3 regions of the Azohydromonas lata genome follow, and region 3 is predicted to be linked to each of the others. Evidence: predicted binding sites of a transcription regulator. Region 3 holds the regulator's gene; each other region holds the start of a gene.
The links. Region 3 encodes FNR, which switches genes on or off when oxygen is low (the NO sensors DNR and NnrR bind a similar motif). Its sites were predicted from a motif close to TTGATNNNNATCAA; they were not measured.
Positions count from the first base shown of each region.

Region 1 (9,672 bases), on a different contig from region 3:
CGACCCGCAGGTGGCGCGCCTGGAGCGCGCGGCCGACAAGCCGCTGCCCAACCTGGACCCGTCGCCGCCCCCGGGTGCGGCCGCCGCGGCGTCCAGCCCGCGCAGCTCGCAAAACTGATTTCCCGCCAAGTTTGGGTTTGAACCTTGGCGGGCCTATCGACGATTGATTGGGAGAACCGCCAGATGAAACTCGCCGCGCTGCAAATGGTCTCCACGCCGGACGTGGACCGCAATCTGAAAGCCGCCGACCGGCTGATTGCCGACGCTGCCGCCCAAGGTGCCACGCTGGCCTCGCTGCCGGAATACTTTTGCCTGATGGGCGAAAACGACCGCGACAAGCTGCGCATCGCGGAAAACGACGGCAGCGGCCCCATCCAGGAGTTCCTTTCCAGCCAGGCCAAAAGCCGCGGCCTGTGGCTGATTGGCGGCACGCTGCCCATTCGCGCGCTGGACGGCGCGCGCGTGCGCAACGCCTGCTGCGTCTACGGCCCCAATGGCGAACGCGCCGCGCGCTACGACAAGCTGCATTTATTCGCCTTCGACAACGGCCGCGAACATTACGACGAGGCCGTGGCGCTGGAGCCCGGCGACTCGCCGGTGGCGGTGCAAGCCGGCGATTTGCGCGTGGGTTTGTCCGTCTGCTATGACCTGCGTTTCCCCGAGCTGTATCGGGCCATGAGTTTCGAATCCGGACAGAAGCCGTGCGACGTGATCAGCGTCCCGGCCGCGTTCACCTACACAACGGGAAAAGCCCATTGGGAATTGCTGCTGCGCACCCGCGCCGTGGAAAACCAGTGCTACGTGGTGGCCGCGGCGCAAGGCGGCAAGCACGAAAACGGCCGCCGCACCTGGGGGCACAGCATGGTGATCGACCCGTGGGGCGAGGTTTTGGCGGTGGTTGAAGAGGGCGAGGGCATCGCCATTGCGGAATTCAGCCCCGAGCGCATGGGCGAAGTGCGGGTGCAATTGCCGGCACTGGGGCACAGGCGGATTTAAAAAGCGCCTTTGGCCAGCCGCTTCCAAATAATTTGGCGGCTGGCAAAAATAATTTTTCATTCCAATCAGGTCAGAAACGCCGCCATCATTTACCGAGCGGGCACGGCGACGCCGGCAACTGGCTTTTATTTTCAAAAATGTGAAGTTACACTCGTCGGCACGGGATATTGATTCCGCGCCGCAATATTTCCTATCCGATATTTTTCAAGAAACGCCTGCCATGGACACCAGCATCTACAGCACCTATACCTGGACCTCGATTCCCGCCCCGGGCACTTCGCCAGCCAATGCCCAATTGCTGAAGGCGGCCAAGAGTTTGCTGCAGGGCATTTACGGCTACACCGCCGGCAGCCCGGATTATTTGCCCGGCTCCTACACCTTGCCCGCCAACCCGAACACGGATTACTGGATACACGCGAAAGAGGATACCCGCGTGCTGTGGCCGGCAGTGAATGGCCAGCGGTGATCTGGCGCAGCGTGCCGGGCACGTCGCCGCAATACTGGAGCGGCACGGTGCAGGAAGCCCGCATCGCCGATATAGGAGCCAATACCAACGCGGTGGCCGACTGCCATACCGACTGCAGCGGCTTCATCACATCTTTATTCACTTACGTGAACAGCCAAGGCGTGGCCACTGTGTTTTCCGATTGGCAGGCAGGCCAGGACAATTCCATACCCGAAGCCGGCTGTTTCGATCCGCCGGGCACGGGCGACGGCCTGTGCCAAAGCCCCAATGCGAAGAATTACTTCACCTGTTTCACCCGGGGCCTCAATGGCTTTCAACCCGTGATCCTGGCCGAAATCCAGCCGGGCGATTTATTGGCATTTGCCAATACCAAGGACCAAAGCGACAGCGGGCACGTGATGCTGGTCGTGGCGGTGAGCCAGGATCCATCGGACAGCAGCGGCAGTACCCAATTCGTGGTCGTGGCCGATGAAACCATGGACGCGCATGACGACGATTCCCGCGGGACGACACAACACGGGGTGGGTTTAGGGATTGCCAAACTCGTCCAGACCAGCGGCGGACTGGAGTTTTATTGGAAGGGGAGCAGTGTGGCGGCGCAACAGTGTGCACCGGCGTTGGGGAGGGCGGTGGTGAATCAGTTGTTGTAATGTCGTTCGGTAGAACGGCATTTTTAAATTTCAAAATCAGCACCCAAACAAAAAAAGGCGCCGTCGGCGCCTTTTTTTACCTTCTCCCAAACATCATCTGCCGCGCCAGCGCCGATTTCAACGGCGGCACCGCCTGCAATAAAGCCAGGCCCAGCGCCCGCGCCGTCGGCAATCCCGGGACTTGCCAGGTAAACGTGCGCGCCAGGAAATCGGTGACGGCGATGGTGCTCCAGCGGTCCGGGGCGCGTTGAAACTCAACGCGGCGCAGGGCGGATTCGATGGAATCCGCGCGCTTGAGCGCGTGCACCAGGGTATAGGCGTCGCGCAAACCCAGGTTCAAACCCTGGCCCGCCACCGGGTGCAGGGTTTGGGCGGCATTGCCGATTCTCACGGTGCGCTCGCGCGCCAAAGTCCGCTCGGCATTCAACCCAAGCGCAAAGGCTTTCATGGGCGTCAATGAAACCAGCCGCCCGGCTTCGGCCGGAAATATCGAGGACAAAACCGCCAGGCGCTGGGCGTCAGTCAAATCCTTCACCGGGTCGTCGCTGCTGTCCACGCACCACACCAGCGAGGCGCGCTGCGCGCCGTCCGCGCCCATAGGTAATGGGAGTAAGGCAGCCGGGCCTTGGCGGGTAAATCGTTCTATGGCCAAACCGGGGCGGGCGCCTTGCAGGGTGACGGTGCCAATCCAGGCCGTCTGGCCGTAGTCGCGCGCGATGGTCTTGCGCGCCTGCTCGGCAAAGACGCCGCCCTCGGCCACCACGGCCAGGTCGTAGGTTTCGGCGATGCCGGCGTCCACTTCCACGCCGCCGGGCACGGGCTTGAACGAGGCCACGGGAGTGCCGAAGCGGGTGAACAGGCGTTGCGGCTCGCCTTGGGCCTGCTCAAACCAGGCGCGCTGCAGCGGCGCGACCACCGCGCCGTAGGACAACACGGCGCCCAGCATGGGCACGCCTTCATCGCGGGCGCGGATGTTCACCTGCGGCTGGCCACCCAGGGGCAACGTACCGGGAGGCTGTTGCGAAACCATCACCTCCTGGATGGGCTGCGCGCTGGCGGCATCCCAGGCGCGCAACTGCTGGAGCATCTGCACGCTGCCCAGCGAGAGGGCCAGCACGCGGGGGTCGCCGCTCACGTCCTTGTCGGCGGGGCGAGCGTCGAACAGCGTGATCTGCGCCTGCGGCAGATGGCGCGCAGCCAGCAGGCCCAGCGCCAGGCCCACCGGGCCGGCGCCCACCACGGCAATGCGCAGGGGCGGCGCGCCGACGGCGGCGGAGGTGGCCTGCGGGGAGGAGATAGGGGTGCTGCTGCTCATGCTTGTCGTCCGTCTTGTGCGTTCAGGGCGGCCAGCCGTTCAGGCGTGCCCACGTCGGTCCAGGCGCCGCTCCAGCGCTCGGCGCCCAACGCGCGGCGGGCCATGGCCGCTTCCAGGTAGGGGCGCAGCGGCGCCTTGGCGCCGGGAGGCAGGTCGGCCATCAGCTCTTCCACGAAGCTGCGGCGGAACAGCCCCAGGCTGGTCCAGGTGAACTTCTCGTCGGCCTCGCGCACGGCCAGGCCGTCGCGGATGCCGAAGTCGCCCGCGGGGTGGTGGAGCGGATTGCCGGTCAGCCAGAGCTTGCCGAGCTGACCGCAGGCTTCGAAGCGGCGTACCGCGTCGGCGTCAAAGGGAAATTGCGGCGTGAACACGTCGCCGGAGACCACCCAGAAGATTTCGCCCAGCAACGGCAGCGCTTTTTTCATACCGCCCGCGGTTTCCAGCGCGCCGCCGTGGTCGTGGCCCTCGTGGGAATACAGGATCTCCACGCCGTAGCGCGCGCCGTCGCCCAGCGCGGGCTCGAACTGCTCCTCCAGCCACGCGGTGTTGACCACCACGCGGCGCACGCCCGCGCGCGCCAGGTTGAACAGGTGCCATTCGATGAGCCGCCGTCCCTGCACGGACAGCAGCGGTTTGGGGGTCTGGTCGCTCAGCGGGCGCATGCGCTCGCCGCGGCCGGCGGCCAGGATCAGGGCAGTCACGGTCATGCGCGGCAGTGTAGGTGGGGCCTTTCCACGCCTCTTTGACGCGCCTGTGCACAAGGCTGTGATCAGCTTGAACAACAACTTGGGCTTGTCCACAGCCCCCACCCCTTCGCCGACGTTTGTTCTCTGTTGGCCCCTTTGCAATCAGGCGGCCGGTCCCCAGCCTTCGGCCGCGCGCAAGTTCGCGAGGGAAAAGAACAAACTCCGGTTATCCACAGGCCAGGGCGGGGCCTACCACGACGACTACTTTTAAAAATGAACTTCTTTGGGAAAGAAAAACACGCGAATCAGGACGAGCGGAGGGATCCCAAAAGCCGAAAAGCCCGGAAAACGGCTTCGCGGGGGATAGGGCAGTGGAGAAGCTGTGAGGGGCTCAAGCCTTGTTCACAGCCGGGTTGAGAAACCGGCTGGAAAGCGAAAAACGCTTTCGGGACAAGTACTTGGATAAGTTGTGGCCTGCGGGCGGCTTGTGCACAGGCGCATCCGAACCCCGTCTTTTTAGGGCGAAAAGGGCCAATGAAAACGCCGACGCAAGGGCCGGCGTGCAGGGGAGGGGCGAAGAAGAAGGGCTGCGGGTGCTCAGCCGCCCAGCCCGATCGGCGCGGGCGCCATGTTCAGGATGCGGGTGAAGAGGGGGCGGTACAGGTCGTCCGGCTCGTGCCCGGTGAGCGGGTCGCGGTTGCTTTCGAAAGCGGCGTCCATCTCGGCCCAGTCTTCCGGCAGCAGGTGCGCTTCGGCGGCGGGCAGGATGAGGTTTTCCTCCGTGCCCATGTGCGAGAGATAGAACGTGATGTAGCGCTCGGCCGCGGCTTCGAATTCGGCGCGGCGGGACTCGCCCATCATCTCGAAGGCCAGCAGTGCGTGCTCCAGGCGGCGGATGGCGCGTTCGCCCTGCTCGTGGTCGGCGTCCAGCGCGTCCAGCACGGGGACGAGCTCCGGGCAGCGCTCGCGCAGCCGCGGAAACAGCAGTTGCGTCTCCTTGGTGTGGTGCAGCCGCTCGGGGAACTCGTCGATGTAGAAGAGCATGGAGCGCAGCAGCTCGAAGTTGGGCGCCGTGCCCTCGCGCCGCGACTGCGTCAGCAGCATGGACAGCGAGCGCAGCATGGCCGCCAGGGCCTGGTGTTCTTCGCGGATGATGGTGAGCGTGGCGTGGCGCATGGCAGGTTTCCATTGGCGTGCGTGGCGACACGCCAGCGTGGCAGCGCGGCGCGGCGGCGTTTTGACGGCGATCAAGGCTCTTGAGCCCGCCCCGCCGCGTGACAGTCGGCCGCCTTGCGTGGGCTGGCCGACCGGCTTGATCCGGCTGCGGCAGGTGCGGCATTGGGGGCGGCTTAAAATCCGCGTTTTTGCTGCTTTCAGGCCTGAACCCGCATGGACCTCGTCGCCGATCTCCCCCGTGAAACCGCCCAGGACCCCAGCACCCTGATGGCCAACGCCATCCGCGCGCTGGCCATGGATGCCGTGCAGCAAGCCAATTCCGGCCACCCCGGCGCGCCCATGGGCATGGCCGACATCGCCGTGGCACTCTGGGGCCGCCACCTGCGCCACAACCCCACCAACCCGCAGTGGGCCGACCGCGACCGTTTCGTCCTCTCCAACGGCCACGGCTCCATGCTGATCTACGCGCTGCTGCACCTGTCGGGCTACGCGCTGTCCTTGGACGACCTGCGCGCCTTCCGCCAGATGCACAGCAAGACCCCGGGCCACCCCGAGGTCGGCATCACCCCGGGCGTGGAAACCACCACCGGCCCGCTGGGCCAGGGCATCACCAACGCGGTGGGCATGGCGCTGGCCGAGAAGCTGCTGGCCGCGGAGTTCAACCGCGAAGGCCACACGGTGGTGGACCACCGCACCTACGCCTTCCTGGGTGACGGCTGCCTGATGGAGGGCATCAGCCACGAGGCCTGCGCCCTGGCCGGCGCCTGGAAGCTCGACAAGCTCACCGCCCTGTACGACGACAACGGCATCAGCATCGACGGCCAGGTCTCGCCCTGGTACGTGGACGATGCCCGCAAGCGCTTCGAGGCCTACGGCTGGAACGTCATCGGCCCCGTGGACGGCCACGACGCCAACGCCGTGGACGAGGCCCTGCAGGCCGCCAAGGCCCACACCGGCCAGCCCACGCTGGTGATCTGCAAGACCAACATCGGCCACGGCTCGCCCAACCGCGCCGGCACCGCCAAGGCCCACGGCGAGGCCCTGGGCCACGACGAGATCGCGCTCACCCGCGCCAAGCTGGGCTGGAGCCACGAGCCCTTCGTCATCCCCGACGAGGCCTATGCCGCCTGGGACGCCAAGGAGCGCGGCGCCGCCGTCCAAGCCGAGTGGCAGCAGCGCTTCGACGCCTACGCCGCCGCCTTCCCCGAGCTGGCCGCCGAGTTCCAGCGCCGCATGGCCGGCGAGCTGCCCGCCAACTTCGCGCAGACCGCCGTGGACGCCGCCATCGCCGCCCACGAGAAGGCCGAGACCGTCGCCACCCGCAAGGCCAGCCAGATCGCCCTGGAAGCGTTCACCAAGGCGCTGCCCGAGCTGCTGGGCGGCTCCGCGGACCTGACCGGCTCCAACCTCACCAACACCAGCAGCACGCCCGCGCTGCGCTTTGACGAGGATGGAAAACCCAACGGCGGCCGCCACATCAACTACGGCGTCCGCGAGTTCGGCATGGCCGCGATCATGAACGGCGTGGCGCTGCACGGCGGCTACATCCCCTACGGCGGCACCTTCCTGACCTTCAGCGACTACAGCCGCAACGCCATCCGCATGGCCGCGCTGATGAAGACGCGCGTGGTGCACGTGTTCACGCACGACTCCATCGGCCTGGGCGAAGACGGCCCCACCCACCAGAGCGTGGAGCACGCCGCCTCGCTGCGCCTGATCCCGAACCTGGACGTGTGGCGCCCGGCCGACACGGCCGAGACGGCGGTGGCCTGGAGCTGCGCGCTGCTCAACAAGACGCGCCCCTCCGCGCTGCTGCTGAGCCGCCAGAACCTGCCCTACCTGCCCAAGGCCGGCCTGGACGAGATCGCCAAGGGCGCCTACGTGCTGGCCGAGCCCAGCGAAGTGGGCCTGAAGAAGAAGGCGCAGGCCGTGATCGTGGCCACGGGCAGCGAAGTGGCCCTGGCGCTGAACGCGCAGCAGCAGCTCGCCGTGGCCGGCATTGCCGTGCGCGTGGTCTCGGTGCCCAGCACCACCACGTTCGACCGCCAGAGCCGCGCCTACAAGACGTCCGTGCTGCCCGAAGGCCTGCCGCGCATCGCCGTGGAGGCGGGCGTGACCGACTTCTGGTGGAAGTACGGCTGCGCCGCCGTGGTGGGCATCGACACCTACGGCGAGAGCGCGCCGGCGGGCGTGCTGTTCAAGCACTTCGGCTTCACCGCCGAGAACGTGGCCGCCACCGTGCGCGCCGTGCTCGGCAAGAAGTAATCGTTTAGTTGGCCTGCGCCGCCCGCGGGCGGCGGCGCCGGGCGGTTGGTTTTTTTCAGCAGGAGACTTTCGAGATGACCATCAAGATCGGTATCAATGGTTTCGGCCGCATCGGCCGCATGGTGTTCCGTGCCGCGGTGCAGAACTTCAACGACATCGAGGTGGTCGGCATCAACGACCTGCTCGAACCCGACTACCTGGCCTACATGCTGAAGTACGACAGCGTGCACGGCCGCTTCAAGGGCGACGTGGCGGTGGAGGGCAGCAACCTCATCGTCAACGGCAAGACGATCCGCCTGACCGCTGTCAAGAACCCCGAAGAGCTCAAGTGGGACGAGATCGGCGCCGACATCGTCGTCGAGTCCACCGGCCTGTTCCTGACCAAGGAAACCGCCGAGAAGCACCTGAAGGCCGGCGCCAAGAAGGTGATCATGTCCGCGCCGTCCAAGGACGACACGCCCATGTTCGTCTACGGCGTCAACGACAAGACCTACGCCGGCCAGGCCATCATCTCCAACGCCTCGTGCACCACGAACTGCCTGGCGCCCGTGGCCAAGGTCCTGAACGACAAGTGGGGCATCAAGCGCGGCCTGATGACCACCGTGCACGCCGCCACCGCCACGCAAAAGACCGTGGACGGCCCGTCCAACAAGGACTGGCGCGGTGGCCGCGGCATCCTGGAAAACATCATTCCGTCCTCCACGGGTGCCGCCAAGGCCGTGGGCGTGGTCATCCCTGAGCTGAACAAGAAGCTCACCGGCATGTCCTTCCGCGTGCCCACCTCCGACGTGTCGGTGGTGGACCTGACGGTGGAGCTCAACGCCGAAGCCTCCTACGCCGAGATCTGCGCCGAGATGAAGGCCCAGAGCCAGGGCGCGCTCAAGGGCGTGCTGGGCTACACCGAGGACAAGGTCGTGGCCACGGACTTCCGCGGCGAGCCCTGCACCTCCGTGTTCGACGCCGAAGCCGGCATCGCCCTGGACAAGACCTTCGTGAAGGTCGTGGCCTGGTACGACAACGAGTGGGGCTACTCCAACAAGGTGCTGGACATGGTGCGCGTCGTGGCCGCCTGAGGCTGCCCACCCGCTGCCCGCGTCTTCACGACGTGACGAAGCCGCCCCCGGGGCGGCTTTTTCTTTTTTGGGCGCGGCCCCAAGGCGTCAGGCCATCAGTGCTGTTGCGCTGTTGCGCGCTGTCGCGAAGCCGTTGTTGGCGGCCCTATAGTGACCCGCTGCGACTGACTTCAGGACCACCATGAGGAAAGTGATGAACAACGCGGCGATGACCGCGACGGCGCTGGCGTTGCTGGGCTTCGGCGGCACGGCGTGGGCGGAATTGCCGGCTGCTGCCCTTGCGCCGGTGTTTAGGCCGCAGTTGGCCAACGGGCTGATCGTGCAATTGCGTGACGCGCCTACGCACGCGCAGGTGGCGCGTGAGCAGGCCCAGGCCGCTGACGGCCACAGCGCCCGAGGGCAGGCGCACCGCGAGCGGCTGCAGCACGTGCTGCAGGCCGCGTCGCTGGACCGCGCGACCATAGACGTGCCTTCGGCGCCGCGCATTGCGGACACGGGCAGTGCCTCGCAGGTGCTGCGCTTCGAACGCATGATGACCCTGGACGAGGCCCGCCGCCTGGCCAAGCGGCTGGCCGCCCGCGGCGACGTGCTTTGGGCCGAGCCCAACACGCTGGAGCGCCCGCAGCAAAGCACCTCGGTCAGCGACCCTTATTACTTCGCCAACGCCTCCAATTCGTTCAACACGGAAGGCCAGTGGTGGCTGTTTGGAGTGAATGGCGCCAGCGGCAGCGCCAAGGCCGACCGGCGCCGCGGCGTGCCGGACTTCCTGACGGCGTGGGGCACTTTCAACGGCTCCACCGCGGCAGCGGTGCCTGTGGCCGTGCTGGACACCGGCATCACGCCACACGCCGACCTCGCGGGCCACATAGGCACCGGCTACGACTTCGTGAGCACCGTGGCCTCAGCGGGTGACGGCGGTGGCCGCGACACGGACCCGACCGACCCGGGGGACTTCGTCAGCAGCGACGACCGCACCGCCAATCCCAATTTCTTCGCTTCCGATTGCGGTGCCACCAGCAGTTGGCACGGCACCAAGATCGCCGGG
Region 1 covers NZ_JAXOJX010000008.1:26,939-36,610, reverse strand. The annotation lists gene SM757_RS07235 (YhdP family protein) at 1-118, shown strand, start outside; gene SM757_RS07230 (carbon-nitrogen hydrolase family protein) at 184-996, shown strand; gene SM757_RS07225 (hypothetical protein) at 1,217-1,462, shown strand; gene SM757_RS07220 (hypothetical protein) at 1,435-2,112, shown strand; gene SM757_RS07215 (FAD-dependent monooxygenase) at 2,189-3,427, opposite strand; gene SM757_RS07210 (nucleotidyltransferase family protein) at 3,424-4,134, opposite strand; gene SM757_RS07205 (hemerythrin domain-containing protein) at 4,711-5,289, opposite strand; gene tkt (transketolase) at 5,503-7,554, shown strand; gene gap (type I glyceraldehyde-3-phosphate dehydrogenase) at 7,629-8,627, shown strand; gene SM757_RS07190 (S8 family serine peptidase) at 8,821-9,672, shown strand, end outside.
Region 1: a site for FNR is predicted at 5,351-5,364, ahead of SM757_RS07205 (hemerythrin domain-containing protein). Genes of this name have one in related genera too.

Region 2 (9,672 bases), on a different contig from region 3:
GGCGATGAGGAAGTCCAGCGACTCCGGCAGCCGCCACAGCACCACGGGAATCATGGCCGCCGTGACCACGCCGCCGAACACGAACACCGAGCGCCAGCCGTCATGCGCCAGCAGCCACGCGGCGATGCTGCCGCCCACGGTGGCGCCCAAGGGGTAGCCGGCGGACTGCAACGCGATGCAGGTGTTGCGCCACTTGGCCGAGGTGAACTCGCCCGTGATGACGGTGACGCTGGCCAGCATGCCGCCTATGCCCAGCCCGGTGAGGGCGCGCGCCGCGCCCAGCTCCAGCGTGCTGCGCGTGAGGGCCGACAGCAGCATGCCGCCGCTCACCAGCACCAGGCACAGCAGGATGACGGGCTGCCGCCCCCAGCGGTCGGCCAGCGGCGCCAGCAGCAGCGAGCCCGCGGCCATGCCGAACAGGCCCGCGCTGAACAGCACGCCCAACTGCGCGCCGTTGAGATGCCATTCGGCCGAGACGCTGGCGGCCGTGAAGGCCATCACCAGCACGTCAAAGCCGTCCAGCGCGTTGAGCAGGACGCAGATCGCCACGGCGATGCACTGGAAGCGGCTCATGGCGCCCTGGTCCAGCGCCTGTTGAATGTCGCGGGGCATGGGAGGCTCCTCGCAGTTGAAAGGAAAGCGGTTTGAAAAGCGCCCGCGCAGGGCTGCGCCCGCCGCGTCCTGCAAGCGGACGCGGCATGGGGCCTTGCTCGGTGATGGGCGTGTGAAGGCCGCCGCGGCGCGCGGGCCGCGGCGGGGGCGTCAGCCCGCGTCCGGCTGCGCCGCGGGCGCGGCGCGCTGGAAAGCGTCGAGCTCGCCGCAGGCGGCGTCCACGGCGCGTATCAGCGGATAGGGCGTGAGATCCACCTTGAAGCGGCGGGCGCTTTCCACCTGGGGCACCAGGTAGACGTCGGCCAGCGTGGGCGCGTGGCCGAAGCAGAAGTCGCCGCGCGCCGGGTCGGCCGCCAGCAGGGCTTCGATCGCATCGAAGCCGGCCGTGATCCAGGTCGCGCACCAGGCGTTGATGGCGGCCTCGTCGGCGCCGAAGGTGTGGCGCAGCGCCTCCAGGATGCGGCGGTTGTTGATGGGGTGCACGTCGCAGCCCACGATGGCCGCCAGCGCGCGCACGCGGGCGCGGCTTGGCGCATCGCGCGGCAGCAGCGGCGGCTCGGGGTGCGTCTCCTCCAGCCACTCGATGATGGCCGGCGACTGGATGAGCACGCTGCCGTCGTCCTGCTGCAGCGCCGGCACCAGCCCCTGCGGGTTGAGCGCCTTGAAGGCCGGCTGCGTGTGTGCCTCGGTGCGCAGGTCCACCGGCACCTGCTCCACCGCCAGCCCTTTCAGGTTGAGCGCGATGCGCAGCCGGTGCGAGGTGCCGCTGCGAAAAAAGCCGTAGAGCTTCATGGTCGTGCGCTGCGCGTCACTCGGCCGGGCCGACGTTGAGCGCCACTTCGCCCACGCCCTGCACGTGCCCCGTGATGCGGTCGCCCGGCACCACCGCGCCCACGCCCTCGGGCGTGCCCGTGTAGATCAGGTCGCCGGGCTGCAGGTGATAGAAGAGGGAGAGGTCGGCGATGAGCTCGCGGATGTTCCAGATGAGCTTGTTGACGTCGGATTGCTGCTGGGTCTGGCCGTTGACCGCCAGCGCGATCTCGCCTTGCTCGATCACCACGCCCGGCATGGGCACGACCTCGCTGCAGACGGAGGAGAACTCCACGTCCTTGCCCAGGTCCCAGGGGCGGCCCTTGTCGCGCGCGACGAGCTGCAGGTCGCGCCGCGTCATGTCCAGGCCGCAGGCGTAGCCGTAGATGATGTCGTGCGCATCTTCCGCCTTCACGCGGAAGCCCGGCTTGCCGATGGCGACGACCAGCTCCATTTCGAAGTGGTAGTTCTTCGTTTCGCTGGGGTAGGGCGTGGTGGCGCCGGACGCCACCAGCGTCTGCGGCGCCTTGGTGAAGTAGAAGGGGCGCTCCACCGACTTGTCCACCGGGCGGCCCATCTCGACGGCATGCGCGTGGTAGTTGCGGCCGACGAAGAACAGGCGGTTCACCGGCAGGCGCTCGCCCTGGCCGCGCACGGGCAGCGAGGGCGTGGCGGGCGGGGTCCAGAGGTATTGGGCGGTTTGGGTGTCGTTCATGGCGGTCTTTCGTGTGTGGGAGCTTGCGAGGTGGGTGGCGTGGGAGGCGGCTCAGTCCCGGTTCTCGAACACGCCCAGCTTCTGGTGCAGCGGCGTCTCGTCGGCGATGAAGATGAAGGCCGGCGCGCTGGCCGAGGTGTTCGCCAGGCTCACTTCGCTGTAGCCCGGGGCGCAGCAGGTGTCGGCTTCGGCGAGGGTGAAGCTTTCGCCTTCGATGCGGGCCTGGGCCGCGCCTTCGATGAGGTGGAACACGCAGGCCGGCGAGCGCACGGGCAGCCGCAGCGTCTGCCCGGGGCGCAGCATGAGGGCGTAGAAGCCCAGGATGTTCTGCGCGGCGGCGCCGGTCTCGGGATTCACGTAGCCCACCTGCACGGCTTGGAGCTCCGGCTGGTCGGCGGCCAGGGACTGCAGCGCAGCGCGCGTCTCGGTCCAGGGGTAGCGCAGCAGGGGGTAGGCCTGGGCCGAGCGCTGGAACACCGGCATGGGCACCACGCCGCCGCGCAGCCAGGCGCGCTCGCCGTGGCCGGGTTTCACGCTCTGGCGCGGGCCGTCCACGTGGTAGGACGCCTCCATGTAATGGACCAGCGGCAGATCCAGCACGTCCAGCCACACCACGGGCTCGGTGCCGTCGTGGCCGTGGTCGTGCCACAGGCCGGTGGGGGTGAGGATCAGGTCGCCGCGCTGCATGGGGCACTTCTCGCCGTCCACGTTGGTCCAGGCGCCTTCGCCTTCGACGACCATGCGCACCGCGTTGGGCGTGTGGCGGTGCGACGGCGCCCATTCGCCCGGCAGCAGCAACTGCATGCCGAGGTACATGGCGGCGCTGGCCTGCATCTTCTCCAGCCCGTGGCCGGGGTTGGCCAGCACCAGCACGCGGCGCTCGGCCTTCTCCATGGGCGTGAGCTCGCCGGCCTGCAGCAGCAGCGGGCGCAGCGCCTGGTAGGGCCAGTGCGTGGGCCGGGTGTTGGGCCTGGGCTTGCCCGGGGGCAGCACGGCGCGCAGGCTGGGCCACAGCGGCACCAGGTTCTGCGCCCGCAGCGCCTGCACGTAATCCGGGGGCAGGTCTTCGAGGCGGCCGAGTTCGTTCATGGCGGGGTCGTCCTTGTGGGGCTTGTGGTGCTTGTGGCGTGCGCGGTGCTCGTGTCGTTGCGGCTCACTGCGGGGCCAGGCAGTTGTCCACGTTCCAGCCGTACAGCCATTCCATGGCGTCGTAGAAGCGCTCCGGCGTGCGGCCGCGCCAGAGATCGTTGCGCACCAGGCGCTCCACGCCCTTGGCGTGGTAGATGCGCCCCATCTCGCGCGACGACAGGACGATGCGCGCCGTGCGCGCCACGCGGGAGCGCTGGTAGAAGTCGAAAGCCTTGGCGATGTCGTTGCCGTGCACGCGCAGCGCCTCGCCCAGCGTCACGGCATCTTCCATGGCCATGCAGGCGCCCTGGGCCATGTACTGCGTGGTGGGGTGTGCAGCGTCGCCCAGCAGCGTGACGCGGCCGTAGGTCCACTGGCCTATGGGCTCGCGGTCGGCGGTGGCCCAGCGCTTCCAGCTCTTGGGCAGGTCGATGAGCTGCCGCGCCTTCGGGCAGATGCCCTGGAAGTAGCTCTGCACCTCCTCCTTGCTGCCTTCGCGCACGCCCCACTCCTCCTGCTCGCGGCTGTGGAAGGTGACGACCACGTTGTATTGCTCGCCGCCGCGCAGCGGGTAGTGCACCAGGTGGCAGTTGGGGCCGACCCAGATGCTGGCGGCGTTCCACTGCAGGTCGGCCGGGAAATCCTTCTTGTCCACGACGGCGCGGTAGACCACGTGGCCGGTGACGCGCGCCGCATCGCCCACGAACTGCTGGCGCACCACCGACTTCACGCCGTCGCCACCGATGAGCGCGATGCCGCGGTGGCGCACGCCGTTCTGGTCCACGGCGGTGACGCCCGCCTCGTCCTGCTCCACGTGCTCGATGCGCGTGGAGGTGAGGCACTCCACCCGGCCGCTGGCCTGCGCGCCTTCCAGCAGCGACAGGTGCACGTCCGCCCTGTGGATCACGGCGTAGGGGTTGCCGAAGCGCTTTCTGAAGGCCTCGCCCGTGGGGATGAGGCCGACCTGGTACTCGTCCAGGGCGTCGTGCATGACCATGTAGTCGGTGTAGACGGCGCGGCTGCGCGCCTTCTCGCCAATGCCCAGCGCGTCGAAGGCGTGAAACGCATTGGGGCCCAACTGGATGCCCGCGCCGATTTCGCCCATCTCCGGCGCCTGCTCCATCACCTTCACCTTGAAGCCGCGGCGCACCAGCGCCAGCGCCGCCGCCAGCCCGCCGATGCCGCCGCCGGCCACCAGGATGGGAAGGTCCGTGTTCGTCGTGCCCATGCTTGTCTCCTGCTCAAGAACGCTGAAAGTCAGCACACTGAAGATTAGTGTAGATTTGATTAACCAAGATCAAATGCGGGCAAACCCTGAGGGGCTGGCGGGGTGCGGCGAGACCGGCGTGGGCGCTTGGCCGCGTTCAGCGGCGCAGCGCCTGGACGGCCCTCAACGTCCGTCCGGCATTTCGCGCGGCGCGCGGCTGAGCTCGTTGTTGGCTTCCACCAGCGTGCGCAGCATGCGCAGGAACAGCGGCCGTTCCTCCGCGGGCAGCGGGGCCAGGATGCGCTCCTGCACCTGGGCCACGCCGGGCTGCACCTCGTCCAGCAGCGCACGGCCGGCAGCCGTGGTGGCCAGCAGGCGCACGCGGCGGTCCTGCGGCGACTGCTTGCGCACGATCAGGCCCTGGCGCTCCAGGCGGTCCACCACCCCGCCGGTGGTGGAGGTGTCGAAGCCGATGGCGCGCGCCAGCGCGCCCTGCTCGATGTCGGGCATGCGCGCCGCGGCATTGAGCGCCGCGTACTGCACGGGGGTGAGGTTCCAGTCCTTGAGCTCGTCCATGAACAGCGCCACGGCGATCTGCTGCAGGCGGCGGATGTAGTGGCCGGGCAGGTCGTCCAGCGAGGGCAGGGAGGTGGTCGGCAGGTCGGTGGTCATGACATCGATGGGCGTAAACCCGCAATGATCCAGGTCAAGAATTGACCTATGCTGAAATTAAGCATGCTGATGATAGGCGTGCGGACAAAAACGGCATGGGTGGATTCCCGCCAGCCGCATTTCTGAATTCTGGAGACACACAGCATGCAGTCCATTGCCCACTCGTCCACGCGACGCCATGTTCTAGCGCTGGCCGCCGTTGCCGCTGTTTTGGGCAGCGGCGCGGTGCAGGCCCAGCCCGCCGGGTATCCCGCCAAGCCGGTGACCATCTTCACCGCCTTTGCGCCGGGCAGCGGACCGGACGCGGTGCTGCGCATCGTGGGCGAGAAGCTGGGCAAGGCCTGGAACCAGCGCGTGCTGGTGGAAAACCGGCCGGGCGGCGGCGGCTTCATCGCCATCGACGCGGTCAAGGGCAAGCCGGCCGACGGCTACACGCTGCTGCAACTGGACAGCGAGCACCTGGCCGCCCTGCCGCATCTCTACAAATCGCGCGGCTTCGAGACGCTCAAGACCTTCGAGCCCGTGGCCATCCTGTTCCGCACGCCTTTCATGCTGGCCGTGGCCGCCGATTCCAAGTGGAAGACCGTGGCCGACGTGGTGGCCGCCGCCAAGGCCGAGCCGGGCAAGGTGACCTATGGCTCCTGGGGCGTGGGCAGCCCGGGCCACTTGGGCGGCGAGGAGTTGCAGATGCGCACCGGCACGGAGATGCAGCACGTGCCTTACCGCGAGGTGTCGCAGCTCTTCACGTCGGTGGGCGCGGGCGACGTGTCGTGGAGCTTCGGCTCCATCCCGTCCAGCCAGGGCGCTTTCAAGGCCGGCAAGATCCGCTACCTGGCGGTGGCCGCGCCCAAGCGCCTGGCGCAAATGCCGGAGGTGCCGACCATGGCCGAGGCCGGCGGCCCGGCGCTGGACGTGAATTCCTTCGTCGTGCTGGTGGCGCCGCGCGGATTGCCCGCCGCCGTGCGCGACAAAATCCACGCCGACGTGGCCAAGGCCGTGGCCGACGCCGACGTGCAGTCCCGCTTCAATACCTTCGCCTTTGAAACGTTGAATTGGTCGCCGGAGGAAATCGGCCGCCAAGCGGCGGCCAAGTCGCGGATTTACGGCGAGCTGGCGCAGCGCAAGAACATCAGCCTGGAATGAGCCTGGTGGGCCGGTGCGATCCGCGCGCATCGGCCTGAAAGGCACCGATACGGTGCGCGCAACAGGCCTGCTGCCCATTGTTTGAGCACGCTAACCCATGCCCAGGGGGGACAGGGGCTTGGCGCCGTTCTCAAACGCTTGTTCACAGGCTTATCCACAGATCTTGGGGGAAACCCTTTGCCAGACCGTCCCTGGGGCACGCTGGCGGGGCGCCGGGGCCCGTTTGCCGCGCCCGGGCCACGTCAGCAAGTTCACATTTCGGCAACCAACATCATTATGGGGACGCCGAAAATCTGAAAATTGGGTTTTTGAGTGCCGAAGTAATTGGCGTCAATATACTGGCAGGAAATTTGACACAACGTATGTGTCGGCATGCCCTGTATTTTTCGCCGCAGCTTGGCTGCTTTATGACTGCAGTTGTTTATTCTGAGCCTGCGGCACTTCAATCGGCGCTGCTGGATCCTGTATTTCTGGCCTGCCTGTGCAGTGCGGCCGGTAACCCTGAGCTTGTCGCGGGGTTCAGGAATTTGGCCGGCCACCAGTTTGCACCGCACGACATGGCCGCGGGCACCGGCGCGGACGACGCGTCGGCCTCCCTGGCGGGCGACTTCATGCGCTTCGTCAACTTCGTGCACGGCACCATCTACATGCGCCTGGACCCCAAAGTGCGCCAGGACATGGGCGCGGCCCTCGCGCTGGCCAGACGGGCTTGTGAAGGCCTATTGTTGAATTGATCTGTTTCAAGGCGTGTTGCGGTAATTAACAGTCCGCTAACACAGCCTGCGATCGGCTGACGGAGAGTGTGGTCCAGCGTCGCGATACAAATTCATTTTTTCCACTCCAGAATTGATATATCGGGCTAGACCCTTTAGGGAATTGAATGGAGATGGCGGAACCGATGAGCGCAAGCCATTTGTTCCAGGAATTTGGTCGCAAGTTCTGGAGTTCCGATTTGAAGGATCAGCATGACTGGTCAAACCATACTCATCGTTGACAGCAACCCGGACGACCTGGCTTTCACGGCTCAGGTGCTGGGCCCCGAGCACCGTCTTGCATTTGCCTGGAGTGGCCGCAGCGTCATGGCGGCCGTGCGCAAGCACAAGCCGGCGCTGGTGTTGTTGGATCTGGATTTGCCGGACATGGACGGCTTTGCCGTAGCCCGCGAGATCAAGGCGGACCCGGAGACATCGGTGATTCCCGTGGTGTTCGTCGCGGCCAGGAACAGCGTGGGCGACGAGGCCGGAGCGTTCCGTGAGGTCCACGGCTGCCTGTTCAAGCCCATGGTGCCGGCCGAGCTGCTGGCTTGCGTTCGCAAGCAGGTGGCGCTGCACCAGCATGCCCGCACGGAGGCGGCCTACCGCGAGGCGCTGCTGATGCTGGGCAAGGCCAGCCATTTCCGTGACGACCGCGCGGGCCGGCATCCGCAGCGCATGGCCGCCTACGCGGCCGCGCTGGCCGAAGCCGCCGGTTGGGACAACGCGCAGATCAGGCTGCTGGAGCTGGCCGCTGCGCTGCACGACATTGGCGAATTGGGAGTGCCTGACTCCATCGTGCTCAAACCGCTGAAGCTGGATGCCGATGAGTGGGAAACCATGAAGACCCACTGCCGCCTCGGCCACGACATGCTCATCTGCCATGACGCGCCGGTGTTCAAGATGGCCGCGGCCGTCGCGCTGCATCACCACGAGAAGTGGGACGGCTCCGGCTACCCCGACCGGCTGTCCGGCACGGCCATCCCGGAGGCCGCGCGCATCGTGGCGGTGGCCGACGTCTTCGACGCCCTCACTATGAACCGCCCGTACCGGCAGGCTTGGCCCGTGGATGCGGCCATCGCCACGCTGAATTGCGCCGCCGGCACGCACCTGGAGCCGCGCCTGGTCAAGCTGTTCGAGGGCATCCTGCCGCGCATTCTCGAGATCAAGGCGGAGAAGGAAGCCGTGGCACGCAGCGAAGACCGCGCGGCTTGACGCATCAAGGGCCGTAACCCCTCCCACCATGAAACAAGTACTGATCGTTGATGACCAGGCGGACCTGCGCAAGCTGCTTCGCTGGTCCCTGGACGAGTTCGAAGATCGGCTTGAGCTGCACGAGGCCAGCAACGGCACCGCCGCGCTGGAGAAGGCCGAGGAGGTCAAGCCCGACCTGGTGCTGCTGGACGTGATGATGCCCGGCGAGCTCAATGGCTTGCAGGTGTGCCGGCGGCTGCGCGACATGCCCGTGCTGCAGGGCACCCGCGTCGTGCTGCTGTCGGCCCGCGCCCAGGCGACGGACATCCAGGAAGGCATGGCCGCGGGAGCCGATGCCTACATGGTCAAGCCCTTCAGCCCGCAACGCCTCATCGAAACGGTGCAGCGGCTGCTGCCCGACCTGTAAACCACCGAACCTTTCACAGATCCATGGGCTTTTTGCGCTCCCGTCTTGCCGGCACTTTCCTCACCTGCGCGTTCGCGGCCTACCTCCCCGCCGCGGGGGCGCAAACCTACATGTTCTCCCCGGTCAACCAGTACGGCATCAACGTGACGGCCGAGTACTGGAACCCGGTCATGGCCTACGTGTCCGAGAAGAGCGGCGTCAAGCTCCAGCTCAAGATTGGGCGCACTTCCGCGGACACCACCAGCTTTGTGCTGGCCAAGGAAGTCGACTTCGTCTTCACCAACCATCTTTTCAGTCCCGAGCGGGAAAAGCTGGGCTGGAAGGTTTTCGGCCGGCGCCAGACGCCGCCCGTGCATGGACAGATCGTGGTGGCGGAGGACTCGCCCATCACCGACTTGTCGCAGCTCGCCGGCAAGGACGTGTGCTTCCCCGGCCCCGAGGCCACGGTTTCCTACAAGTTCACCTATGCGCAACTGCTCGCGCGCAAGGTGGATGTGAACGTCGTGTTCGCCGGCAACACCGATGGCGCCTTCGTCCAGCTCTTCAGCGGCAAGGCCGCGGCGGCCGGCGTGAACTCCCAGTTGGTGGAGGGCTACGCGCGGCGCGAGAACAAGAAGTTCCGCGTGCTGTGGTCCTCCCCGCCGCTGCACGACCTGGCGCTCATGCACTCGGACCGCGTGCCCGACCGTGATGCCAAGGCCGTGGCCAAGGCTTTCCTGGGCATGCATGCCGACCCCAAGGGCCGCGCCATTCTTGAGCAGTCCTCGCGCCTGGCCGGCTTGACCGAGGTCGTGCGCTTCATCCCGTCCGACGGCAGCGAGTACGCGCCGTATCGCGACTTCTACCGGGCGGCTCCGGCCCAATTGCGCTGAGCGCCGGCAAGAGGTCTGCTCGGTGAAGCTGCTGCGGTGGTGGTTGCCCCGGTCGCTGGCTGGCCGCGTGTTCGGCCTGTACGCCATCGCGCTTGGGCTGTTCGTCGCGGGTGGCCTGTGGCTGTTTTTCCGCTACGAAG
Region 2 covers NZ_JAXOJX010000076.1:19,473-29,144, reverse strand. The annotation lists partial or broken gene SM757_RS29105 (MFS transporter) at 1-612, opposite strand, end outside; gene maiA (maleylacetoacetate isomerase) at 763-1,404, opposite strand; gene SM757_RS29095 (fumarylacetoacetate hydrolase family protein) at 1,421-2,137, opposite strand; gene SM757_RS29090 (cupin domain-containing protein) at 2,189-3,226, opposite strand; gene SM757_RS29085 (3-hydroxybenzoate 6-monooxygenase) at 3,291-4,493, opposite strand; gene SM757_RS29080 (MarR family winged helix-turn-helix transcriptional regulator) at 4,656-5,144, opposite strand; gene SM757_RS29075 (Bug family tripartite tricarboxylate transporter substrate binding protein) at 5,289-6,287, shown strand; gene SM757_RS29070 (hypothetical protein) at 6,596-7,021, shown strand; gene SM757_RS29065 (response regulator) at 7,253-8,254, shown strand; gene SM757_RS29060 (response regulator transcription factor) at 8,283-8,660, shown strand; gene SM757_RS29055 (phosphate/phosphite/phosphonate ABC transporter substrate-binding protein) at 8,684-9,532, shown strand; gene SM757_RS29050 (PAS domain-containing sensor histidine kinase) at 9,555-9,672, shown strand, end outside.
Region 2: a site for FNR is predicted at 4,553-4,566, ahead of SM757_RS29085 (3-hydroxybenzoate 6-monooxygenase). Genes of this name have one in related genera too.

Region 3 (9,672 bases):
GCCGGTTATGACGCCGTGCCCGACGCCGCGGAGCCCGCGCGGGCGCTGCGCGTGACGGAGAACCGGCAGGCCATCTGGCGGCTCTTCGTGGCCTGGTTTTGCATGATGCAGGTGATGATGATGGCCACGCCCATCTACGTCGCCCGCCCTGGCGAGATGGCGCCGGACCTGCGCCAGCTCCTCAACTGGGGCTCGTGGGTGCTGAGCATTCCGTTGGTGTGGTGGTCGGCCGCGCCGTTTCTCAAGGGCGCCTGGCGCAGCCTTCGCACCCGCCGCATAGGCATGGACGTCCCCGTGGCGCTGGGCGTGCTGGTGACCTTCATCGCCAGCAGCGGCGCGACCTTCGACCCGGGCGGCATCTTCGGCCACGAGGTCTATTTCGACTCGCTGTCCATGTTCGTGAGCTTCCTGCTGGCCGGGCGCTACCTGGAAATGCGCGCGCGCCACCGCGTGGCCGCCACGCTGGAAGAAGCGCTGGCGCGCATGCCGCAAAGCGCCAGCCGCGTGCGCGAGGACGGCAGCCTGGAAACCGTGAGCGTGTACGCGCTGCGCCCGGGCGACCTGGTGCAGGTGGCGCTGGGCGAGAGCTTTCCGGCCGACGGCGAACTGGTGGAGGGCCGGACCCAGGCCGACGAGTCGCTGCTCAGCGGCGAGTCGCGCCCTGTGCCGCGCGGCGCGGGCGACGCGCTGGTGGGCGGCTCGGTCAACGTGGGCGCCCCGGTGCGCATGCGCGTGCACCGCGTGGGCGCGGACACGCGCTACGAGCACATCGTGGCCTTGATGCAGCAGGCGCTCACCGAGCGGCCCGCGCTGGCGCGCGCGGCCGACCGTTGGGCGCGGCCTTTCCTGTGGGTGGTGCTCGCGCTGGCCGCGGGCGCCTCGCTGGCGTGGAGTTTCATCGATCCGTCGCGCGCGGTGTGGGTGGCGGTGTCGGTGCTCATCGTCACCTGTCCCTGCGCGCTGTCGCTGGCGGCGCCCTCGGTGATGGTGGCCGCCGCCGGCGGCCTGGCCCGCCGCGGCGTGCTGCTGCAGCGGCTGGATGCGCTGGAAGCACTGGCGCGCGTGCGCCATCTCTTCATAGACAAGACCGGCACGCTGACCGAGGACAGCCTCGCGCTGCGTGAAATCGTTCACGCCAAATCGTTGAGCGCGCACGAAGCTGCGGCGCTGCGGCCGCGCGCTGCGGCGATGGCGCGCTGGTCCACGCACCCGCTGTCGCGGGCGCTCGTCCAGGCCGTGGAGCAGGGCGGGGCGGATGCGGCCATGGTGCCCTCTGCAGACGGCTGGACGCAGGTGCGTGAGCAACCAGGCCAGGGCCTGAGCGCGCTGGACGCCCAGGGCGTGGAGTGGCGCTTGGGCCGTGCCTCCTGGGTGGCTGATGCGCCCGTGGAGGACGGCAGCGACGCGCTGCAGGCCGCCTTTGGCCCGCGCGGGCAGGTGCTGCTGACCTTCTGTTTTGAAGAGCGGCTGCGCGAGGATGCCGCCGCCGCCATGGCCGCGCTGCGTGCGGCCGGCATGGAGCCGGCGCTGCTGTCGGGCGACGCGCCCTCGCGTGTGCAGCGCGTGGCTCAGCGCCTGAGCCTGCCCGTGGCCGCCGCCGGCGCCACGCCGGAGGCCAAGCTGCAGGCCGTGCGCGAAGCGCAGGCGCGTGGCGAAGTGGTGGCCATGGTGGGTGACGGCGTCAACGACGCGCCGGTGCTGGCGCAGGCCGACGTGTCTTTCGCGATGGGCGAGGGCGCGCTGGTGGCGCGGGCGCACGCCGATGCCATCCTGCCCTCACAAAGGCTTCAAGCATTGGCCGATGCGCGCAGTATTGCCGCCAAGGCCATGAGTGTGGTGCGGCAAAATATTGCCTGGGCCGCGCTCTACAACCTGGCCTGCATTCCGCTGGCGCTGGCCGGCTGGCTCCCGCCGTGGGCTGCCGGCCTGGGCATGGCAGCGAGCTCACTGCTCGTGGTGGGCAACTCGCTGCGCCTGGCGCGCTGAGGAACGATGGAAATCCTGTACCTGCTCATTCCGCTGTCGGCGCTGCTGGTGTTGATCATCATCGGCGTCTTCGGCTGGGCCCTGCACGGCGGGCAGTTCGACGATCTCGAACGAGAAGGCGAGCGCATTCTGAACACGGATGGGGAAGCGTTGACGGTAATCAAGCTTGGCGAAAGCTCGGCGCCGAACAATGCGCCCCGGGTGGATTCTCACTAAGAAGGAGGCCAGTGATGGCTCAAGCGGCGCAACCGGGAAGACCGGTTTACAGCGACGCCCCCGTGCGAATGTTCGCAGTGGCGGCGGTGCTTTGGGGTGTGGTGGGCATGTTGGTGGGCGTTTTCGTCGCCACCCAGCTTGCTTTCCCTGATCTTACATTCGGCATTCCCTGGTTGAGCTACGGACGTTTGCGTCCGCTGCACACCAATGCGGTCATCTTCGCCTTCGGCGGCTGCGCGCTGTTTGCCACGTCCTACCACGTGGTGCAGCGTACCTGCCAGACGCGCCTGTTCGCGCCTGGCCTGGCCATGTTCACGTTCTGGGCCTGGCAACTGATCATCGTCGCGGCGGCCGTGACGCTGCCCCTGGGCTACACCTCCGGCAAGGAATACGCCGAGCTGGAGTGGCCCATCGACATCCTGATCGCCGTCACCTGGGTTTCCTACGCGATCGTGTTCTTCGGCACGGTCGGCACCCGCAAGGTGCGCCACATCTACGTGGCCAACTGGTTCTTCGGCGCCTTCATCATCGCCGTGGCCCTGCTGCACATCGTCAACAGCGCCGCCATCCCCGTGAGCCTGTTCAAGAGCTACTCGGCCTACGCCGGTGTTCAGGACGCCATGGTGCAGTGGTGGTACGGCCATAACGCGGTGGGCTTCTTCCTGACCGCGGGCTTCCTGGGCATGATGTATTACTACATCCCCAAGCAGGCCGAGCGCCCGGTGTACTCGTATCGCCTGTCGATCGTGCACTTCTGGGCCCTGATCTTCACGTACATGTGGGCGGGCCCCCACCACCTGCACTACACGGCTCTGCCGGACTGGACGCAGAGCGTGGGCATGATCTTCTCGCTGGTGCTGCTGGCTCCGAGCTGGGGCGGCATGATCAACGGCATCATGACCCTGTCGGGCGCCTGGCATAAGCTGCGCGACGACGCGATCCTGAAGTTCCTGATCGTTGCGCTGTCGTTCTACGGCATGTCGACCTTCGAAGGTCCGATGATGTCCATCAAGACCGTCAACGCCCTGTCGCACTTCACCGACTGGACCGTGGGCCACGTGCACTCCGGCGCCCTGGGCTGGGTGGGCATGATCTCGATCGGCTCGCTGTACTTCCTGATCCCGCGCATGTTCGGCCGCAAGACGATGTACAGCACCCGCGCCATCGAGCTGCACTTCTGGGTGGCCACCATCGGCATCGTGCTCTACATCGCCGCCATGTGGATTGCCGGCGTGATGCAGGGCCTGATGTGGCGCGCCGTGAACCCCGACGGCACGCTGGTCTACAGCTTCGTCGAAAGCGTGAAGGCCACGTACCCGTTCTACATCATCCGTATGGTCGGCGGCCTGCTGTACCTGAGCGGCATGGTGATCATGCTGTGGAACACGATCATGACCGTGCGCAGCGGCAAGGTCGTCGAGACGCCGGTGCCCATGGTTGCGGCTGCCCACGCCTGATTGGATTGAGGAAAGACCGACATGGCACACGCAAATCCGACTGGTCACGAGAAGATTGAGACCAGCAACTTCCTGATGATCGTGCTGATCCTGATCACGGTCGCCTTCGGCGGCCTGGTTGAGATCGTTCCGCTGTTCTTCCAGCACAGCACGACCAAGCCGGTGGAAAACCTCAAGCCGTACACGGCGCTGCAGCTCGCAGGCCGGGACGTCTACATCCGCGAAGGCTGCTACAACTGCCACTCGCAGATGGTGCGTCCCTTCCGCGCCGAGACGCTGCGCTACGGCCACTACTCCACGGCCGGCGAGTTCGTTTACGACCATCCCTTCCAGTGGGGCTCCAAGCGCACCGGTCCTGACCTGCACCGCGTGGGCGGCAAGTACAGCGACGACTGGCACCGCATTCACCTGAACAACCCGCGTGACGTGGTGCCGGAGTCCAACATGCCGGCTTACCCGTGGCTGGAAAAGGCCGCGCTCAACCCGGCGGACCTGGCACCCAAGATGTCGGCGCTTCGCAAGGTGGGCGTGCCCTACAGCGACGACGAGATCGCCAAGGCGGCCGACGAGGTCAAGGGCAAGACCGAGCTCGATGCGGTCGTGTCCTACCTCCAGGTGCTGGGCACCGCGCTGAAGTAAACCAGACCCCGGAGCCAAAGCGATGGACTTCGACATCAACGTCCTGCGCAGCGTCGTGACCTTGTTCAGCTTCGTGCTGTTCATCGGCCTCGCGCTGTGGACCTGGAGCAAGCGTCAGCTTTCCCAACATGACGCGGCGGCACAACTGCCCTTCATTGATGAGGATGACGAGCCCGTCGCTGCGGCCGCGGCCCGCTTCCAAGGGAGTAAGTAATGAGTGATTTCTTCAACAGTGGCTGGTCCTGGTACGTGATCGCCATTGTGGTGGGCGGCCTGGCGTTCTGCCTGTTCGTCCTGATGGTGGCCAGCAAAACCAAGCCCATGGCTGCCGACAACACGACCGGCCATATCTGGGACGAGGACCTGCGCGAACTGAACAACCCGCTGCCGCGCTGGTGGCTGTGGCTGTTCATCATCACGGTGATCTTCGCCGCGGTGTACCTGGCCCTGTATCCGGGCCTGGGTTCCAGCCAGGGCGCCTTCAACTGGTCCAGCCGTGGCCAGTACGAGGCCGAGCAGGAGAAGGCCCGCGCCGCCATGGCGCCGGTCTACGCCAAGTACGTGACCATGACGGCCGAGCAGCTTGCTCAGGACCCGGCGGCCATGGGCATCGGCGAGCGCCTGTTCGTCAACACCTGCGCCGGTTGCCACGGCTCGGATGCCCGCGGCGGCAAGGGCTTCCCCAACCTGACCGACACCGACTGGCTGTATGGCGGCTCGCACGACACCATCAAGCAGACCATCACCGGTGGCCGCCAGGGCATGATGCCCCCGATGGCCGAAGCCATCGGCGGTGGCGAGAACGTGCGCAACGTTGCCAACTACGTGCTGAGCCTCTCCGGCAGCCCGCATAACGCGGTCTACGCCCAACTGGGCAAGGAGAAGTTCACCACCGTGTGCGCGGCCTGCCACGGCGCCGACGGCAAGGGCAACCAGGCCATGGGCGCTCCCAACCTGACCGACAAGGTCTGGCTGCACGGCTGGGGCGAGCAGGCGATCATGAACATGGTCAACAACGGCAAGACCAACGTCATGCCGGCCCATGCTTCGCGCCTGAACCCCGAGCAGATCCACGTGCTGGCTGCCTATGTGTGGAGCCTGTCCAACAAGGGCGGCGCCGCCACGCCGGCGCAGTAATCGCCAGCGGTGTTTGGCGGGGGGCTCATGTCCGCATAAGCGGCCACCCCGCCAAACCAAAGGAAAAAGCGCGCGCCAAGCCGGTTTCGGCTCTGGCGCGCGATGTCTTTTGGGGGCGGCGGCATGGGCCTGGGGCGGCTTGACGGCTCGGGCCCGCGCCGTGCTCCCTCTGTTTTCATTTCCACGTTCGTCGTGCCGTGTCGGCCCTCCGGCCGGCGCGGTGCCCGTGAACCGAGGCAGTATTCCCTGATGGACCGCAAGACCGACAAACAGGCCGGCAATGGCCAGCGCGTGCCGTGGTGGCGCGTGCGCATGATGTGGCTGGTGGTGGGTGGCCCGTTGGCCGTGGTGGTGGCGGCCCTCGTCACCGCCGTCATCGCCATCCGTGGAGCGGACGTGGTCATAGGCTCCGGCGCGGCGCCGCAGTCGCAGCAGCCCGCGGAAGATTCCTCAGGCGACATGCGCCCCGCCATAGAGGCGCGCAACAAGGCAGCTGCCGAAGCCGCCGCAGTCGGAGCCTCTTCGGCTCAACGCTAGCTCCGGGTCAACGCTAGGACGGGGCAGGGCGGCCGCGCGCAAGAATGGCCGCCAGGAGGTGATCGACATGACGACAACCCCTCGTGCCCAAGCGGTGATGCTGGTGGCCTGGCCTTCGTTCCTGATGGCCGCGGTGCTGGAGATGCTGGTGTTCGCGCTGGTGGATCCGCACGACCTGCTCGGTGCCGGTGCCATACCGGCCGAGCTCACGCCTACCGGCGTGTACTCGCTGGCCTTCTTCCTGTTCTGGGCCGTGATCGCCGCGGCCGGCGCCCTGGGCCACTGGCTGGGTACCCCGCCCAACGCGATCGACGCCGGCCACATGCACGGCGTCCATGGCCACTGAAAGACCGTTTCCACGGCCGAAGACGGCAACAAAAATGGCGCCCGCGGGCGCCATTTTTATTTGAAGCCGTAGGGCGGGCCGTCAGCAGGCGGCGCCGTTGACCAGCTTTTGCAGGCCGTCCTGGTTCACGATGCGAATCTGGCGCTGCTTCACTTCGAGCAGGCCTTCTTCCTGGAACTTGGAGAAGGTGCGGCTCACCGTTTCCAGCTTCAGGCCCAGGTAGCTGCCGATTTCCTCGCGCGTCATGCGCAGGATGAGCGAGGAGGCTGAGAAACCGCGTGCCTGAAGGCGCTGCGTGAGGTTCAGCAGAAAGGCCGCCAGGCGCTCTTCGGCGCGCATGCTGCCCAACAGCAGCATGACGCCATGATCGCGAACTATTTCACGGCTCATGATCTTGTGAAGCTGGCGCTGCAGGTCAGAGAACTCGCGCGAGAGCTCTTCGAGCTGGCCGTAGTGGATGACGCAGACCTGGGAATCTTCCAGCGCCACGGCGTCCACCGTGTGGCGGTCGCTGCCGATGCCATCCAGGCCCAGCAACTCGCCGGCCATTTGGAAGCCCGTGACCTGATCGCGGCCATCCTCAGCCGAGACGCAGGTTTTGAAGAAGCCCGTGCGCACCGCGTAGAGCGACTGGAAGACGTCGCCGGCGCGGAACAGCGTGTCACCGCGCACCACCGAGCGCCGCGTGGCCACCATGGTGTCCAGCTGCTCCAGGTCCGTGCGCGACAGGCCCACCGGCAGGCACAGCTCACGCAGGTTGCAACTGGAGCAGGCGACCTTGAAAGGTTCAGAGCGAATGGGCGGCAGAGTGCTGTTCATGTTGCATCGCGATGCCGTGGCGGCACATCCGGCCGCCTGGGCGCAGGTTTCTTCAGGAGAGTCAGCGGTCTTCAACATGATATGCCTCAATCACTGGCGCCATTCTTGGCGGCGCCTCAACTTGCCGACTTGAGGCACATCAAGCTCTTGTGTCCCGGGTTTGGCAAAGTGTCGCCATGCTACGCGATACATCCGCCCCCGGGCCCATCCTGACCGAAAGCTTGCTCCAGCGACTGGACGTGCCGGGGCCTCGCTACACCTCCTATCCAACCGCGGACCGCTTCGTCGAGGCGTTTGGACCGGTGGAGTACGCACAGGCCCTGGAGCAACGCGCACAAGGCGCCACGGTGGGCGGCACGCCCCCGCTGTCCCTTTACGTCCATATCCCGTTCTGCGAGTCGGTCTGCTACTACTGCGCCTGCAACAAGGTCATTACCAAGCATCACGAGCGGGCCGAGGAGTACATCCAGGCTCTGGAAGCCGAGATCGGCCTGCACGTGGCGGTGCTGGGCAAGGGCCAGTCGGTGTCGCAGCTGCATTTCGGCGGCGGCTCGCCGACCTTCCTGTCCGACGCCGAGATCGAGCGCCTGATGGCGGCCATGCGTTCGGCCTTCCGCATTGCGCCGGGTGCGGAGATCTCCATCGAGGTGGATCCGCGCACGGTCACCACCGAGCGGCTGCAGAACCTGGCCCGCATGGGCTTCAACCGCCTGAGCTTCGGCGTGCAGGACTTCGATCCCGAGGTGCAGAAGGCCGTGCACCGGGTGCAGTCTTTCGAGAGCGTGCACGAGCTGGTGGTCAGCGCCCGCGCACTGGGCTTCGAGTCGCTGAACGTGGACCTGATCTACGGACTGCCCAAGCAAACGCCCGCGTCCTTCGCCCGCACGGTGGAGCTGGTGGGCGAGCTGCGGCCGGACCGCATCGCGCTGTATGCCTACGCGCACCTGCCCCAGCGCTTCAAGCCGCAGCGCCGCATAGACCCCGAGCAACTGCCGCCGCCGGGCGACCGCGTGCAGATGCTCGGTGGCGCCATCCAGGGCTTCCTGGGTTTTGGCTACACCTACATCGGCATGGACCACTTCGCGCTGCCCGGCGACACCCTGGCTGCGGCCAAGCGCCAGGGACGGCTGCACCGCAACTTCCAGGGCTACAGCACGCAGCCGGACTGTGACCTCATAGGCCTGGGCGTGTCCTCTATTGGCCGCATGGGCGCCACGTACAGCCAGAACGCCAAGACGCTGCCGGAGTATTACGACGCCGTGCGCCAGGGGCATTTCCCCATCGTCCGTGGCCTGGCGCTCACGCGCGATGACCTCGTGCGCCGGGCGGTCATCATGGCGCTGATGTGCCAGGGCCGCGTGGAGTTCGAGTCCATCGAGCTGGCGCACCTGGTGAACATGCGCGAGTACTTCGCCGCGGAGCTGGAGTCGCTCAAGCCGCTGGTGGAGATGGGCCTGGCAGAGCTGGAGTCCGACGCCATCCAGGTGACGCCGCGCGGCTGGTACTTCGTCCGCGGCGTGGCCATGGTGTTCGACCGGCATTTGCGTGCCGATAAGACGCGCGAGCGCTTTTCCCGGATCATTTAAGGCTTCGCTTCGAGCTCCCCGCAGTACCCGCGCCTGTTTTTTTCTCCGGTCATGGATGCAGCCCTCGTCTTGAGCGCCCTGTTGATGGGCCTGGCCGGATCGCCCCACTGCGTGGCCATGTGCGGCGCGGCCTGTACCGCGCTGGCCGGCCGCTGTGGTGGTGCGCGGCCGCAGCAGGCGCTGCTGGGTTTTCACCTGGGCCGTTTGCTGGGCTACGCGGCCGCGGGTGCGGTGGCGGCGGGTAGCGTCACGCTGCTGGCACGGTTTTCACAGCTCACGCCGGCGCTGCGTCCGCTGTGGACGCTGGTGCACGTGGCCGCACTGGGCCTGGGCCTGTGGCTGCTGATCAAGGGGCGGCAACCGCAGTGGCTGGAGAACTTGGGCCGCGGCACGCGGCTGGCGCCCGCGGTGGCAGCCGGGCAGGGCGGCACGTCCTCCGGCGGCTGGCAGCCCATGCTGGGTCCGGTCAAGGCCGGCCTGGCCGGCACGGCCTGGGTGGCTTGGCCCTGTGGGCTGCTGCAGTCGGCGCTGGTGGTGGCTGCGCTTGGACAGCATGCGGCTTCCGGGGCGTCCATCATGGCGGCCTTCGCAGTGGGCTCCTCGCTGGGCCTGTGGCTTGGGCCGGCGCTGTGGTGGCGCCTGGGCGCACCGGGCTCGCGCTGGCTGGCCTCAGGTGGTTGGGCGGTGCGCCTGGCCGGTTTGGGGCTGGCGTGCGCATCCGCTTGGGCGCTGGGCCACGGGCTGTGGATGCGTATCGCCGCCTGGTGCGTGAGCTGACGCGCCGGGGGGCGTCGTCACCTGGGGACAGTCCCTAGGAAGGGCGTCAAGTTCGCGTCAAGCTGCACTGCGATGCTTTGTGACTAAGTTGGCTGTGTCGCCTGGTCTTATGTAAGACACAGGACTTGAAACCGCCGTGAATAGAATGGCGGTCTGCTTCCATAACCCCCAC
Region 3 covers NZ_JAXOJX010000056.1:30,712-40,383, forward strand. The annotation lists gene SM757_RS25970 (heavy metal translocating P-type ATPase) at 1-1,986, shown strand, start outside; gene ccoS (cbb3-type cytochrome oxidase assembly protein CcoS) at 1,993-2,202, shown strand; gene ccoN (cytochrome-c oxidase, cbb3-type subunit I) at 2,217-3,659, shown strand; gene ccoO (cytochrome-c oxidase, cbb3-type subunit II) at 3,681-4,298, shown strand; gene SM757_RS25990 (cbb3-type cytochrome oxidase subunit 3) at 4,321-4,512, shown strand; gene ccoP (cytochrome-c oxidase, cbb3-type subunit III) at 4,512-5,435, shown strand; gene SM757_RS26000 (hypothetical protein) at 5,685-5,972, shown strand; gene SM757_RS26005 (hypothetical protein) at 6,040-6,318, shown strand; gene fnr (fumarate/nitrate reduction transcriptional regulator Fnr) at 6,400-7,137, opposite strand; gene hemN (oxygen-independent coproporphyrinogen III oxidase) at 7,314-8,723, shown strand; gene SM757_RS26020 (sulfite exporter TauE/SafE family protein) at 8,793-9,500, shown strand.